DNA from 2 places in the Variovorax sp. HW608 genome. Region 1 is predicted to be linked to the other one. Evidence: riboswitches for the same ligand, from Rfam matches in the RefSeq annotation. Region 1 holds a riboswitch; the other holds the start of a gene.

The links. A riboswitch is a leader RNA that binds a small molecule or an ion and turns the genes downstream of it on or off. The one in region 1 is predicted to bind glycine.
Region 2: another riboswitch for glycine. It lies ahead of VAR608DRAFT_RS15175 (D-amino acid dehydrogenase); the one in region 1 lies ahead of gcvT (glycine cleavage system aminomethyltransferase GcvT).

The regions. Positions count from the first base shown of each region.
Region 1 covers NZ_LT607803.1:6,697,024-6,704,462, reverse strand. Annotated here, with positions in the region: gene VAR608DRAFT_RS31775 (hypothetical protein) at 1-157, shown strand, start outside; gene VAR608DRAFT_RS31770 (glycine zipper domain-containing protein) at 171-407, shown strand; gene gcvP (aminomethyl-transferring glycine dehydrogenase) at 423-3,344, opposite strand; gene gcvH (glycine cleavage system protein GcvH) at 3,375-3,752, opposite strand; gene gcvT (glycine cleavage system aminomethyltransferase GcvT) at 3,796-4,959, opposite strand; glycine riboswitch at 5,011-5,131, opposite strand; glycine riboswitch at 5,150-5,237, opposite strand; gene VAR608DRAFT_RS31750 (hypothetical protein) at 5,279-5,830, opposite strand; gene VAR608DRAFT_RS31745 (ABC transporter permease/substrate-binding protein) at 5,904-7,436, opposite strand.
Region 2 covers NZ_LT607803.1:3,242,319-3,249,757, reverse strand. Annotated here, with positions in the region: gene VAR608DRAFT_RS15180 (FIST signal transduction protein) at 1-1,185, shown strand, start outside; gene VAR608DRAFT_RS15175 (D-amino acid dehydrogenase) at 1,146-2,459, opposite strand; glycine riboswitch at 2,547-2,653, opposite strand; glycine riboswitch at 2,654-2,757, opposite strand; gene VAR608DRAFT_RS15170 (FAD-dependent oxidoreductase) at 2,817-4,058, opposite strand; glycine riboswitch at 4,140-4,247, opposite strand; gene VAR608DRAFT_RS15165 (helix-turn-helix domain-containing protein) at 4,393-5,127, opposite strand; gene VAR608DRAFT_RS15160 (hypothetical protein) at 5,309-6,151, shown strand; gene VAR608DRAFT_RS15155 (MFS transporter) at 6,177-7,439, shown strand, end outside.

The DNA of each region.
Region 1 (7,439 bases):
CGTGCCGCGGCTCTCGAAGGGCATGCAGGGCCAGTCCCTCGACAGCGTGCGCCAGGGCGTGGACGGCTGGTATGCCGCGAACCCCGCGGGCCTGAAGCGCCCGGTGCTGGACATCATCTGGTTCGAAATGGCCGTGCCCGGCCTGCAGAAGAAGTGAAAGGAAGCCGATCATGAAACGGATGAACTGGCTCCTCGCCGCAGCGGCGCTCGCCTTGGCAGCCGGCTGCACGGACATGAGCCCGCAGCAGCAGGGCACGGTGAGCGGCGCGGCCATGGGCGCGGCGGCGGGCGCCGGCATCGCCGCCATTGCCGGAGGCGATGCCTGGACCGGCGCGGCGATCGGTGGCGTGGCCGGCGGTGTCGCCGGCAACATCCACGGCGGCAGACAGCAGCAGCGCTGGTGGTAGGCTCAGTAGCCGGACCTACTCGGTCGAAGCACTCGCCGCCAGTTCCGCGACCGGCACGCAACTGCAGAACAGGTTGCGGTCACCCCAGACGTTGTCGACGCGGCCGATCGGCGGCCAATACTTGGCGGTCTTGAGCGTTGCGAGGGGGAAGGCCGCCAGCTCGCGCGAGTAGGGCCGCGTCCATTCGGTCGAGAGCAGGCTCTCGGCGGTATGGGGCGCGTTCTTGAGCGGGTTGTCGTCCTTCGGCCAGACACCTTCCTCGATGCGCCGGATCTCGCCGCGGATCGCGATCATCGCGTCGATGAAGCGGTCGAGTTCGGCCAGAGGCTCGCTCTCGGTCGGCTCGACCATCAGCGTGCCCGGCACCGGGAAGCTCAGCGTCGGCGCGTGGAAGCCGTAGTCGATGAGCCGCTTGGCGACGTCCTCGGCGGTCACGCCGCTGGCGTCCTTCAGCGGGCGCAGATCGAGGATGCACTCGTGCGCCACGTGGCCGTTGGGGCTCGAATAGAGCGTCGGATAGTGGTCCTTGAGGCGCGCACTGATGTAGTTGGCGCTCAGGATCGCGGTTTCGGTCGCGGCCTGGAGGCCGGCCGCGCCCATCATGCGGCAGTACATCCAGCTGATCGGCAGCACCGCCGCGTTGCCCAGCGGTGCAGCCGACACCGCGCCCACGCCACTCGAGGCGATGCCGCCGGTCGCGTGGCCCGGCAGATAGGGCACGAGGTCTTCCACGACGCACACCGGACCCACGCCCGGCCCGCCGCCGCCGTGCGGGATGCAGAAGGTCTTGTGCAGGTTCAGGTGGCTCACGTCGCCGCCGAATTCGCCCGGTGCGGCGATGCCGACCAGCGCATTCATGTTGGCGCCATCGACATACACGCGGCCGCCGTGGGCATGGACGATCTCGCACAGCTCCTTGACGCGCGTCTCGAACACGCCGTGGGTGCTGGGGTAGGTGATCATCACCGCGGCCAGCTTGTCGCTGTGCGTCTCGCAGGCGCGCTTGAGGTCGTCGATGTCCACGTTGCCTTCGGCGTCGCAGGCGGTGACCACCACCTTCATGCCGACCATGTGCGCACTCGCGGGGTTGGTGCCGTGCGCCGAGAACGGGATCAGGCAGACGTTGCGATGGCCTTGTCCCTTCGCTTCGTGAAACGCCTTGATCGCGAGCAGGCCCGCGTATTCGCCCTGCGAGCCCGCGTTGGGCTGCAGGCTGATGCCGGCGTAGCCGGTGGCTTCGCACAGCCAGGCGCGCAACTGCTTGTCGAGCTGGTCGTAACCCAGGCGCTGCCCGGCCGGTGCGAAGGGATGGATGTTCGCGAATTCGGGCCAGGTGATGGGGATCATCTCGCTGGTCGCGTTGAGCTTCATCGTGCAGCTGCCGAGCGGGATCATGCTGCGGTCGAGCGCGAGGTCCTTGTCGCCGAGGCTGCGGATGTAGCGCAGCATCGCGGTCTCGCTCTTGTGCGTGTTGAAGACCGGATGCGTGAGGAACGCCGAGCTGCGCCGCAGGTCCTCGGGGATGCGCGAGCTCACGCGGGCGGCCAGTTCCTCGAAGCGCGGCATCGGCGTGCCGGCCGGCACGAAGAGCGCCCACAGCGTCTCGATGTCGGCGCGCGTGGTGGTCTCGTCGAGCGAGATGCCCAGGTGGTTCTGCACGCGCTGCCCGAGGTTGATGCTGGCCGCTTCGGCGCGCTCGACGATCTTCGCGGTGTCATCGCCGGTCTTGACGGTGAGCGTGTCGAAGGCGGTGGTGTTGACCAGCTCGCGGCCCATCTGTTCGAGCCCTTGCGCGAGCACGGCGGTCAGCGCGGCCACGCGCTGGGCGATGCGCTTGAGGCCTTCGGGGCCGTGATAGACGGCGTACATGCTCGCGATTACCGCCGGCAGCACCTGCGCGGTGCAGATGTTCGACGTGGCTTTCTCGCGGCGGATGTGCTGCTCGCGCGTCTGCAGCGCGAGCCGCAAGGCCGGCGCGCCATGCGTATCGATGCTGACGCCGACGATGCGGCCCGGCAGCGAGCGCTTGAAGTCGTCGCGACAGGCCAGGTAAGCCGCATGCGGGCCGCCGTTGCCCATCGGCATGCCCAAGCGCTGCGTGGTGCCGCAGACGATGTCGGCGTCCCATTCGCCCGGCGGCGTCAGCATCGTGAGCGCGAGCAGGTCGGCCGCGACGCAGAAGGCCGCGTCGAACTGATGCGCGTGGCCGGCAAGCGGCCGCAGGTCGTGCACATGGCCCGTGGTGGCCGGGTACTGCGCGAGCACGCCGAAGAATTCGCAGCTCGCCATCAGGTGCGGCAGCGTCTCGGACACCGTGCTCACGCGCACCTCGATGCCGAGCGGCGCGGCGCGCGTCTTGATGACTTCGATGGTCTGCGGATGGCAGTCGCCCGAGACCAGGAAGACGTTGCTCTTGCTCTTCACGCTGCGGCGCGCGAGCGTCATCGCCTCGGCCGCGGCGGTCGCTTCGTCGAGCATCGACGCGTTGGCGATCGCCATCCCGGTGAGGTCGCACACCATCGTCTGGAAGTTGACCAGCGCTTCCATCCGGCCCTGCGAGATCTCGGCCTGGTAGGGCGTGTAGGCGGTGTACCAGGCCGGGTTCTCCAGCACGTTGCGCAGGATCACGCCCGGCGTGTGCGTGCCGTAGTAGCCCTGGCCGATGTAGCTCTTCGCGACCTTGTTCTTCGCCGCGATGGCCTTGAGTTCGGCCAGTGCCTCCGCTTCGGTGATCGCGGCCGGCAGCCGCATCGGCCTGGCGCGCCGGATGGCCGGCGGCACGATGCCGTCGATCAGTTCGGCACGCGTGGCGGAACCGATGGCCGGCAGCATGCGCGCTTCGTCCTGGGCTTCGATCCCGATGTGGCGGGCGATGAATTCATCGGCGTTCTCGAGATCGCCGAGCGAGGGGGTGAGGGGAAGGACGGGCGTCGACATGTGGAGATCGGAAAAAAGGTGCGGAGCGGCTCAGGCTTCGGAGGAGAACTTCTCGTAGGCGGTTTCGTCGAGCAGCGCATCGAGCTCTGCCGGATCGCTCACACGTGCCTTGAAGAACCAGCCGCCTTCCATCGGCGCGCTGTTGGCCAGCGACGGATCGGCGCGCAGCGCTTCGTTGACTTCGGTGATTTCGCCGGCAACGGGCATGAACACGTCCGCCGCCGCCTTCACCGACTCGACCACACCGGCCACCTCGCCCTGGGCGAAGGACTGGCCCACCTCCGGCAGATCGACGAAGACCACGTCGCCGAGCGCATCCTGTGCGTGGACAGTGATGCCGACGGTGACGAGCGCCGCATCCGACTCGGTGCGGACCCACTCGTGATCCTTGGTGTACTTGGTGGTCATGAACAAAGCTCCTTGATGAAAAGACGGGTGAAGGCGTGGGGCTTCAGCCCCGGTAGTAGCGCGCGGGAACGAAAGGCATGGTGCTGACTTCCATCGGCACCGGCTTGCCCCGAACGATGGCCTGGATGCGGGTGCCCGGCTCGGCATAGGCGAGCGCGACGTAGCCCATGGCGATCGGCCGGTCGACCGTCGGACCGAGCAGGCCGCTCGTGACATGGCCGATGGCTGCGCCTTCGAAGGATTCGAGCAGCGTGCCGTCGCGCACCGGGATGCGCTCCAGTGCGACGAGGCCCACGCGCTTGCGCACGAGCGTGTGGTGGTCGAGATGGCCGGCCGTGCCGTTCGATGCGGTGAGCTGCGCGAGGATCTTCGCGGCGCCCGGGAAGCCGCCTTCGCGCGCGCCGCCCGTGCGGCGGACTTTCTGCATCGCCCAGCCGAGCGCGGCTTCGACCGGCGTGGTGGTCTCGTCGATGTCGTTGCCGTAGAGGCAGAGGCCGGCTTCGAGCCGCAGCGAATTGCGTGCGCCGAGACCGATGGGTTTGACTTCGGGCTGTGCGAGCAGCAGCCGCGCGAGCCGCTCGGCGTCGGCCGCGGCGACGGAGATCTCGAAGCCGTCCTCACCGGTGTAGCCGCTGCGCGTGGCGAAGGCCGCGATGCCGCCGATGCGCACCGCGCCGCCGGTCATGAAGACGAACTGCTCGATGCCGGGCGACAGCCGTGCGAGCGTGGATGCCGCCTGCGGCCCCTGCAGCGCGAGCAATGCGTGGTCGGGCATCGGAATGACCTGGCAGCGCTTGCCGATCTTCGCGCTGATGTGCGCGATGTCGGCCTGCTTGCAGGCGCCGTTGACCACCACGAACCACGAATCCTGGCCTTCGTTGAAGAACATCAGGTCGTCGAGGATGCCGCCGTCGTCGTTCAGCAGCAGGCCGTAGCGCTGCTTGCCCGGCGCGAGACCGGCCACGTCGACCGGCATCAGGGTCTCGAAGGCGGCCGCCGCGTCGGGGCCGACCAGCCGCAGCTGGCCCATGTGGGAAATGTCGAACAGGCCGGCGGCTTCGCGGGTGTGCTTGTGCTCGGCCATGAGGCCGCCCGGGTACTGCACGGGCATCGAATAGCCCGCGAAAGGCACCATGCGCGCGCCGAGCTCCACGTGCAGGGCGTGGAGCGGGGTCTTCAGAAGTTCGTCGGTCGATGCGGAAGCCAAGGCGTTCTCCAAAGGCAAAGGGGCAGTCCGGATCCATGACCGGAGCCATGGGCCACCCCTGCTGTCCGCTTTACCTGAGAGATTCACCCCACGATCGGGGTTTGCTCCTTCGGTGGACGATTCCGCCATTCCGTCGGTGCGGGGCGGGCCGTCTCTCTCCAGCAAGGAAACGCCCGGAAGAGGGCGCTTCGTCAGTCCTTTTGCCTGAGCGTTCGGGCCCCTTGCAACACGGGGACCTGCGCCTTCGGCGGCCCCGCCTGGCGGGGCTCTCTCCTGACCCGGCGAGTGTAAGGGATCGCCGGACCGGTCGCTCTCGAATTCAGTGAAGCTGCTGTGCCGGAAGCAGCTTGTCGATGCGCTCGCGAATCGACACCGCGCGCTCGGCGCCGGCGAGCTTTTCGACCTCCTCGAGCATGGCGGATGCGACGGTCAGCATGGTCTCGCGATCGCGCGATTCGCGCAGCATCTCGCGGAACTGCTCGGCCAGCACCGGGTCCCGCCGCACGAACATGCGTTCGCACAGGTCGAAGAGGAACATGCGCGTGGTGGCGAGCGAACGCTTGCCGTCGAAGGTGTCCGCAATGGCGGCGGACTCCGGCTCGGCCCCGGCCTTGATTTCGGCCATGGATTCGGACATGGATTCGGACATGGACGCCGGCGCGGGCTCGGCATCGCGGCGGCGCAGATAGCCTTCCTGCAGCAGATGCGAGACCACGCGCCCGGCTTCATCGCGGCCGCCGAAGAGTTCGCCGAAATCGGTGAGCGAGCGTTGTCCATCCGACATCAGCAGCAGCGCGCGCTCGCGCTGGCCCAGCGTTCGACGGCCGGGTTGGAGTTCCTGGCGAGCCTTGTCGGTCTTGATGAGAAACATGGGGACTGGCGGATTCGAAACAGAACGCAGCAGCATCGAGCCGCCGCGTGACAGCCTCGTGAAGCCCCGGGGCTCAGTCCCGCCGCCGCGTGATGTATTCGACGAATTCGAAGAACGCTTCGCTCAGCAGCGCCAGTGCCGCCGCCGGAATGGCGCCGGCGGCGAGCAGTTGCCGGTCGTTGAGCGCGAGGCCGGTCACGATCCGCTCGCCGAAGCCGCCCGCGCCGATGAAGGCGGCGATGGTCGCGGTGCCGATCGCGATGGTGGTCGCGGTCCGCACGCCGGCCAGGATGGTGGGCAGCGCCAGTGGCAGTTGCACCAGCCGCAGGCTTTGCCCGGCGCTCATGCCGAGCGCGGTGCCGGCCATGCGCAGCCCGGACGGGACTTCGGCCAGCCCGGTGACCGTGTTGCGCATGATCGGCAGCAGCGAATAGAGGGTGAGGGCGATCAGCGCGGGCAGGGTGCCGATCACGCCGACCAGCGAAATCAGGATCGCCAGCAGCGCGAGCGACGGAATGGTCTGCAAGAGGCCGGTGAGCCCGAGCACCACCGCGCGGGCGCGCAGATGCGGAAACACCAGGATGCCGAGCGGCACCGCGATCAGGATCGCGAGCCCGACCGAGAGCGCGACCAGCAGCAGGTGCTGGCGTGCGAGGCGGCCGAGGTCGGGGCCGAACAGCTTGGCGGTGAAGCCGCGCGCGGCCGCGTCCCCGGATGCCGCCGCGCCGGCGGGCGCCTGTGCCTTGCCTTGCGCGAGGAAATCGCGCCCGATGGCATCGAAGCCCACGCCGTTCAGTTCGGCGCGCGCATTCATCGCGATCATCGCGCGCTCGTCGATGCGGCCTTCGAGCTTCTGCAAGGCCGCCCACGCCGCGGGCCAGCGCCCGGGCAGGTCGAGCCGGTAGAGCACCACCGCGTCGTAGCGGGGGAAGTAGCGCCGGTCGTCCTCCAGCACGCGCAGGCCGAGACGGTCGATCTTGGCGTCGGTGGTGTAGATGTCCATCACGTCGATCTGCTTGGCGGCGATGGCGTCGTAGGCCAGGCCGTGGTCGAGGCCGGTCGGCGTCTGCTTGAAGCCATAGCGTTCGGCCAGCCCCTGCCAGCCGTCGGCGCGGCCGATGAACTCGTTCGACAGGCCCAGCTTCAGTTCGGGGTGGTTCGCCAGATCGCTGAGGCGGCGGATGGAAAGCCGGTCCGCGTCCGCCGCGCGCATCGCGAGCGCGTAGCCGTCGTTGAAGCCCAGCGGGATCGCCGCGCCCAGGCCGAGCGGGCGCAGCGCGGCGTTCATCTGCTCGAGCGTCATCGATCCGTTGCCCTTGAGGATCTCCAGCGCGATGGTCCCGGTGTATTCGGCATAGAGGTCGATGCCGCCGGAGTTCAGCGCCTCGTAGACGATGGCGGTATTGCCCAGCCCCTGCCGCACCACCGGCGGGGCCGGCAGCTGCGGCGCGGCGGTCTGCGCCAGGACCTCGGCGAGGATGTACGACTCGGTGAACCGCTTGGAGCCGACGCGCAGGGTGTCCTGCTGGGCGTGCGACGGTGCGGCGCCCCACAGGAAACCCAGGCAGGCGAGGGCGGTGAACCAGACGCGGCGCAGCGGCTTCATCGA
Region 2 (7,439 bases), 3.5 Mb from region 1:
ATGGCGTTGCCCGACTACGCGCATTCGCCGACGCTGGGGCTGCTCTACGTCACCGACCACTATTCGGCCGATGCGCAGGAGATCCTCGATCACCTGAGCGCGGAGCTGCCCGAGATCACCGACTGGTCGGGCACCGTGGGGGTCGGCGTGGCGGCCAACAATGCCGAGTATTTCGACGAGCCCGCGCTCAGCGTGATGCTGTGCGAGCTGCCGAGCGACCAGTACCGCGTGTTTTCCGGCGTGGCGCCGCTCGCGAGCACCGAGACGAGCGGTTTCTCGGCGCACACGGCGCTCGTCCATGCCGACCCGCGCACGCCCGAGCTCGCCGAGCTGATCGCCGAGATGGCGGAGCGCACCGACACCGGCTACCTCTTCGGCGGCCTCTCGTCGGGCCGCGCCGGATCGTTGCAGTTCGCGGTCGGCGGCAACGGCAACATTCCGGGCCACGGCGCCCATGGCGGGGTGTTCCAGGGCGGCCTGTCGGGCGTGGTCTTCGGCGAAGGCGTGCGGCTGGTGTCGCGTGTCACGCAGGGCTGCCAGCCGGTGTCGGGCGAGCGCGAGATCACGCAGGCCGACGGCAACCTGCTGCTCGAACTCGACGGCCTGCCGGCGCTCGACGTGCTGCTGGACGATCTCCATGTTTCGCTCGACGAGCCCGAGGAGGCGATCGCCGCGGTGCGCGCGACGCTGGTGGGCCTCGCCGAGGCCGGCAGCGATCGGGTCCATCGCACGCGCGACCTCGGCTCCGACGTGCGGGTGCGGCACATCATCGGCCTCGATCCGACGCGGCGCGGCGTGGCGATCGCCGACGTCGTCGAGCCCGGCATGCGCATGACCTTCTGCCGGCGCAACGCTCAGGCCGCGCGTTCCGATCTCATGCGCGTCTGCGCCGAGATCCGCGAGGAGCTGGAGCCCGAGGAGCAGACGCTCGCCACCGCGCGCGCAGTCGCCGGCTCGGAAACCGGCGCGGCACCGCATCCGGCGCGTCGCGTCGCGGGGGCGGTGTACGTGAGCTGCTCGGGGCGCGGCGGCCCGCACTTCGGGGCGCCGAACGCGGAGCTGCAGATCGTGCGCCATGCGCTCGGCGACGTGCCGCTGGTCGGCTTCTTCGCCGCCGGCGAGATCGCGCGGCACCACCTCTACGGCTACACCGGCGTGCTGACGGTCTTCACCGCCGACGACTGAGCCCTGCTGAGGCCGGTGAACGCGAAGTCCACCTCGGGCGCGAGCCCGCTCACGATGCGCGCGATCGATTTGCCGGAGCCGCAGGCATGCGTCCATCCGAGCGTGCCGTGGCCGGTGTTCAGGAACAGGTTCGCAAGCTTCGTGGCGCCGATCAGCGGCACGTTGCTCGGCGTAGCGGGGCGCAGGCCGGTCCAGAACTGCGCCTTCGACGCATCGCCCGCGCCGGGGAAGAGCTGCTCCACCCGCCGCACGATCGCTTCACAGCGCACGCGGTTGAGGTCGCGGTCGTAGCCGTTGAGCTCCGCCGTGCCGGCGATGCGCAGGCGGTCGCCGGTGGCCGAGGTGTAGCGCGAGAAGACGAGCTTGAACTCATCGTCGGTCAGCGACACCTGGTGCGCCTTCGACGGATCGATCACCGGCATCGTCACCGAGTAGCCCTTGGCCGGATAGATCGGCAGCCGGATGCCCAGCGGCGCCGCGTAGAGCGGGCTGAGCGAGCCCATCGCGAGCACGTAGGCGTCGCCGCGGATGCGCTGGAAGCGGCCTTCGCTGTCGGTGGCTTCGACGTGGTCGATGCGGCCGCCGGCTTCGCGCAACGCGGTCACGGTGTGGCTCATGAGGAAGCGCACGCCGGCCGCCTCGGCGAGCTTCACGAGTTCGCGGGCGAAGCGGTTGGCGTCGCCCGATTCGTCCTCGGCGGTGTAGGTGGCGCCGGCGAGCTGCGCACGGATGTGGGCCAGCGCGGGTTCGATCGCAACGGCCTCGTCGGCGGAGATCACGCGGCGCTCGCAACCGAGGGCGCGCATCTGCTCGGCCGGCTCGAGCGCGCCGTCGAATTCCTTCTGGTTCGTATAGAAGTGCAGGATCCCTTGCGTGCGCTGCTCGTAGCCGATGCCGGTGTCGCGGCGCAATTGCTGCAGCGTGTCGCGGCTGTAGGTGCCCAGGCGCACGATCTGCTCGATGTTGTGACGGGTGCGCGCCGGGGTGCATTCGCGCAGGAACTGCAATCCCCAGAGCCATTGCCGCACGTCGGCGCGCAGGCGAAAGAGCAGCGGCGCGTCTTCCTTGCCGAGCCATTGCAACACCTTGAGCGGTGCGCTGGGATTGGCCCACGGCTCGGCATGGCTCACCGAGATCTGGCCGCCGTTGGCGAAGCTGGTTTCGGCGGCCGGGGTGGCCTGTCGGTCGATCACGGTCACTTCGTGGCCGAGTTGCTGGAGGTAATAAGCCGAGGTCACGCCGAGCAGGCCGGCGCCGAGAACGATCACGCGCATTTCAGAACCCTTTAAAGGTTGCAGCGCTTGGACGAAACGGAAACCGGTGCCGTGAAAAAAGAAAAGCAACCGGATTGCGTCCAAGTTGCCGCTCCCCCTGTCCTCGGTACCTGAGAGATTCGCCCGTTGCACCCGCAACAGGGCTTGCTCCTTCGGTGCATCACATGGCGTGATGGCTCTCCAGACGGCTCTGACAGTTGATTGCAGTACAGGCTCGTGGCGAGCCGACCTGAGCGTTTATGGGAGTTTGCGCCTTCGGTGGAGCCGCTTTCGCGGCCCGCTCTCCTGCAAGTGCGGCGATTGTAGGGGCTTCGCCGCCGAACGGCTACAAGGGCGTGTTCACCCTTCGAAGACACCCTATAGGCCGCGGAAGGCGAAGTCGAGTTCGGGGCGCAGCCCGCTCACGATGCGCGCGATGGACTTGCCTGCCCCGATCGCGTTGGTCCAGCTCGGGGTGCCGGGCGCGGTGTTGAGGAACAGGTTCGGCAGCCGCGTCTTGCCGATCATCGGCAAGCGGTTGCTGGTGACCGCGTGCATCGCGGTTTCGAGCGACGCGCGGCTCGCATCGCCCACGCCCGGGAACAGGGTCTCGACGCGGCGCAGGATCGCGGCGAAGCGGTCCGAATCGGGCTCGTTCTCCTCGTCGTCGTTGACGCGGACGGTGGAGGTGATGCGCAGGTGGTGCCCATGCGCGTTCTCCAGCCGCCGGATGCGCAGCCTGCCCTGGCGGTCGTGCAGCGACAGGCGGGGCGCGATCGAGAGGTCCTTGACGGGCAGCGTGACCACGTACTCGCGCACGAAGCGCAGCGGCATGTCGATGCCCAGGTGCTCGGCATGCGGCACGCTCGATGCGCCGAGCGCGAGCACATAGGACTGCGCGCGCACGATCACCGGCTCGCCCTGCGGATCCAGAAACTCGACGTGGTCGATGCGGCCGTTGCGCTCCTTCAGCGAGACCACGGTGTGCTTCATCATGAAGCGCACGCCGGCCGCGCGGCAAAGGAAGACGATGCCCGCCGCGAACTGCGCAGGATCACGCGCCGGGTCGTCGGGCGAGTAGGTCGCGCCGGCGAGGCTGTCGGCCATGAGTTGCAGCGAAGGCTCCATGTCGATGGCCTCGCCGGCCGACAGCAGGCGCTCCTCGCAGCCCAGTTCCGACCAATGCGCGTTCCGTTCGATACGCCCCCGGAACACCTCGGCATCGGTGTAGAGGGTCATCTGTCCGGTCGAGCGCGGGCGCGGCGGCATGCCGGACTCGTCGCGCAGCGCATGGGCGCTCTGGCGGCTGTAGACCGCGAGACGGACCAGGTGATCGAGCGGATTGCTCCTGGGCGGCACCACCGCGCGGTCGAGCAGGCTTCCAAAGCGGCGGCGGAGGGCGGTGCGAAGGCGCAACCAGCGTCCCGGGGCAGGCCGCGCCGGCATCGAGGCTGAAGCCGAATCGGTCGATGCCGCGGGCTCGCCGGAAGGGACCCGGCCCCGGGCCTTCGCCGCTGGCGTCGCATGGCGATCGATGACGATCACCTCGTGACCGAGCTGCTGCAGGTAATAGGCCGTCGTGACGCCGTGCAGGCCGGCGCCGAGTACAACCACGCGCATGTCCGATTCCTTTTGGGAGGGCATGAACGGCCGGGGCGAGCACTCACTGTGCGGAGCGTCGGGACCGGGGGTTCAGTTTTTGCCGCTCCCTCTGTCTTCTTTACCTGAGAGATTCATCGGCTGCGGCATGCAGCGGACTTGCTCCTTCGGTGCGCCACGTCGGTGTGGCGTCTCTCCAGTCGGCATGGGTCAATAGAGGGCAGTCTACGAACCGCGCTGCGGTTCACCTTGAGCGTTCATGGGAGGTTGCGCCAACGGTGGGACGGGTGCCGTCCGCTTTTCTGCGGGCTGAATCTTATCGAGGAAACCGGTTTCTGTCTGTGACGGGCCGGGATCAGCCCCGCCGCAGCCGGGTGAATAGCTCGAACTCCCAGTTGCGCATGCCGAGCAGCAGGGTATAGCCCTCGCGCTCTTTCGGCGGCAGCTTCTGGTCGGTCTGGTGCTGCTGCGCGAAGTCCTGCGCGACGCGCTGGAGCCGGTCCAGAAAGGCCGGCGCGAGCGATTTGCTGATCTGCCCGTGCACCAGCAGCAGGCCCTCGGCGGGGCCGTCGAAGCCGCCGCGGTAATAGTCGAGCACCACGTTCTCGCGGAAGAAGTCCATCACCGGCCCGTGCGGGCGCCAGCGGAAGGTCTTGGCGAGCTTCAGGCGATACCGGTTGAGCGGGCGCAGCTCGATGATGCCGATCCGGTCCAGTTGCGCGAGGTAGCCGATGCATTCGGCCTCGCTGATGCGATAGGCCGCCACGATCTGCTCCAGCGTCCACTGGCTCAGCACGCAGATCGCGATCAGGAGCAGCTTCTTGTCCGCGATGACGGCCTTTTCCTGCTCCAGCGTGAGTTCCTTGAGCAGCGGCTGCGAATCCGCCACGCGCCGCGCGAGCTCGGCGAAGTCGATCTTCAGCGTCCGGCAGATCGCATCGACCCGGGTGAGCGGCATGTCGCCCTTGGCGAGCATCCGCTTGACGCTGGATTCGGCCATGTCGAGCGACTTGGCGAGATCCGCGTAGGTCATCCGGGCGTTCTTGAGTTCGTTCTTGAGGGCGACGACCAGGTCGGCGGTGGTGCTCATTGGGTAACCTCCGCGCAGCAGCGCTGCGGTATTCGCCTTGGGGCCGGCGGCTCATGGGCGGCGCCAGGTATTACCGGGCGATACCGGGGGTGGTGAATAAGTGCTCCGTATCGATTCTCGATGCCGTGGAGGGGGTTGGCAACCTAGATTGCGCCCATCGAGTCATCCCTTGGAGTCCGCCATGTCGCTCTCGTTGCTGTCGAATCGCGAACGCTACCTCCTGGCCCTGTTCGCGCTGCTGCTGCTGGCCGCGGTGGTCGGGCCGGCCATTCCCGCCCCCGGCCTTGCCGGGGCGCCGTTCGCGGACGCAGAGGCGTGGGGCCCGGTCCCCAACGCCATGGACGTGCTGAGCAACCTGCCCTTCGCCGCGATCGGCATCTGGGGCTTGCGCTGGCTCCGCTGGCTGGATCGCGCGCACGAGGAAGCGCTGGATGCGGCGGCGGTGCAGCAGACCGGATGGCACCTGCCGGTGAACGCCCTCGATTGCGCCTGGATGTTCTTCGCCGGCCTCGTCCTGACCGCGCTCGGCTCGGCCTTCTATCACCTGCAGCCCGACAGCGTGCGGCTGGCCGCGGATCGTGCCGGCATGGCCGTGGCCTTCGCGGGCCTGATCGGATTCGCGACCTGCGAGCGAGTGAGCGCTCGCGCCGGCTGGCCGGCCGCATGGTTCACGCTGGTCGGCGGATTGCTGGCCACGGCGGTGTGCCACGAGACCGGCAACGCGCTGCCCTGGGCGCTGGTGCAGTTCGGCGGCATGGCACTGATCGTGCTGCTGTCGTTTGCGCGGCCGACCAGCGGCGCCGTCGGACTCCGGCTAGGCTGGGTGGTCTTCTTCTATGCGCTCGCGAAGCTCTTCGAGCTCGCGGACCACGCGATCTTCGAAGCGACCCAGCACCTGATCTCGGGCCACAGCCTCAAGCACCTGACGGCGGCGCTCGCAGCACTGCCCGTGCTGCATGCGCTGCAGACCATCGGACGGCGGACGCTGCGGCACAATCCGGGCGCCGTCACCGTGACGGCTTGAGGAAGCCGCCAACCAGGCATTGCGAATGACAACGACCGCCAACGCATCATCCTCCGCCGTGCACGACGCGCCGGCGCACGCCAACCAGTTCGAACTGCTGGGGCAGCGGCGCTTCGCGCCGTTCTTCTGGACGCAGTTCGCCGGCGCGGCGAACGACAACCTCTTCAAGTTCGCCTTCACCGTGATGGTCACCTACCAGCTCCAGGTGAGCTGGATGCCGCCGGCCATGGCGGGGCTGGTGATCGGCGCGCTCTTCATCCTGCCCTACCTGCTGTTCTCGGCGACCGCCGGACAGCTCACCGACAAGTTCGACAAGCGGAAGACGATCCGCTTCGTCAAGAACATCGAGATCGGGATCATGCTGATCGCCGCCTGGGGCTTCATGCATGCCGATGCCGTCGTGCTGCTGGCCTGCGTCTTCCTGATGGGGCTGCATTCCACGCTGTTCGGACCGGTCAAGTTCGCCTACCTCCCGCAGATGCTCGATCCGCACGAACTCACCGGCGGCAACGGCATGGTCGAGATGGGCACCTTCGTCGCCATCCTGCTCGGCCAGCTTGCCGGCGGCCTGCTGGTCGCGATGCCGCAGATCGGCCACAGCTCGGTGGCGCTGGCCTGCGTGCTGCTCGCGCTGGCGGGGCGCGCGGTGGCGCAGGCGATTCCGGCCGCGCCGGCCACCGATCCGGGGCTCAGGATCAACTGGAACCCGGTCAGCGAAACCTGGCGCAACCTGAGGCTCGCGCACGGCAACATCGTGGTGTTCCGTTCGCTGCTCGGGATTTCGTGGATGTGGTTCTTCGGCGCGACCTTCCTGAGCCTGTTCCCGAGCTTCGCGAAAGAGGTGCTGCATGGCGACGAGCAGGTGGCCTCGCTGCTGCTGGTGGTGTTCTCGGTGGGCATCGGCACCGGTTCGCTGCTGTGCGAGACGCTGAGCCGCCGCCAGGTCGAGATCGGGCTGGTGCCGCTCGGCGCGATCGGCATGAGCGTGTTCGCGATCGACCTCTACTTCGCGTCGCGCGCGCTGCCGGCGCTCGGCGATCTGGGGCTTGGCGCATTCCTGCACCAGTCCGCCCATTGGCGCGTGCTGGCCGATCTCGGCCTGCTGTCGCTCTTCGCGGGGCTCTACAGCGTACCGATGTACGCGCTCATCCAGATGCGCAGCCAGCCGACGCACCGCGCGCGCATCATCGCGGCCAACAACATCCTCAATGCGCTCTTCATGATCGCCAGTGCGGTGATCGCCGGGGCGCTGCTGAAGGCCGGGTTCACGGTCCCGCAGATCTTCCTC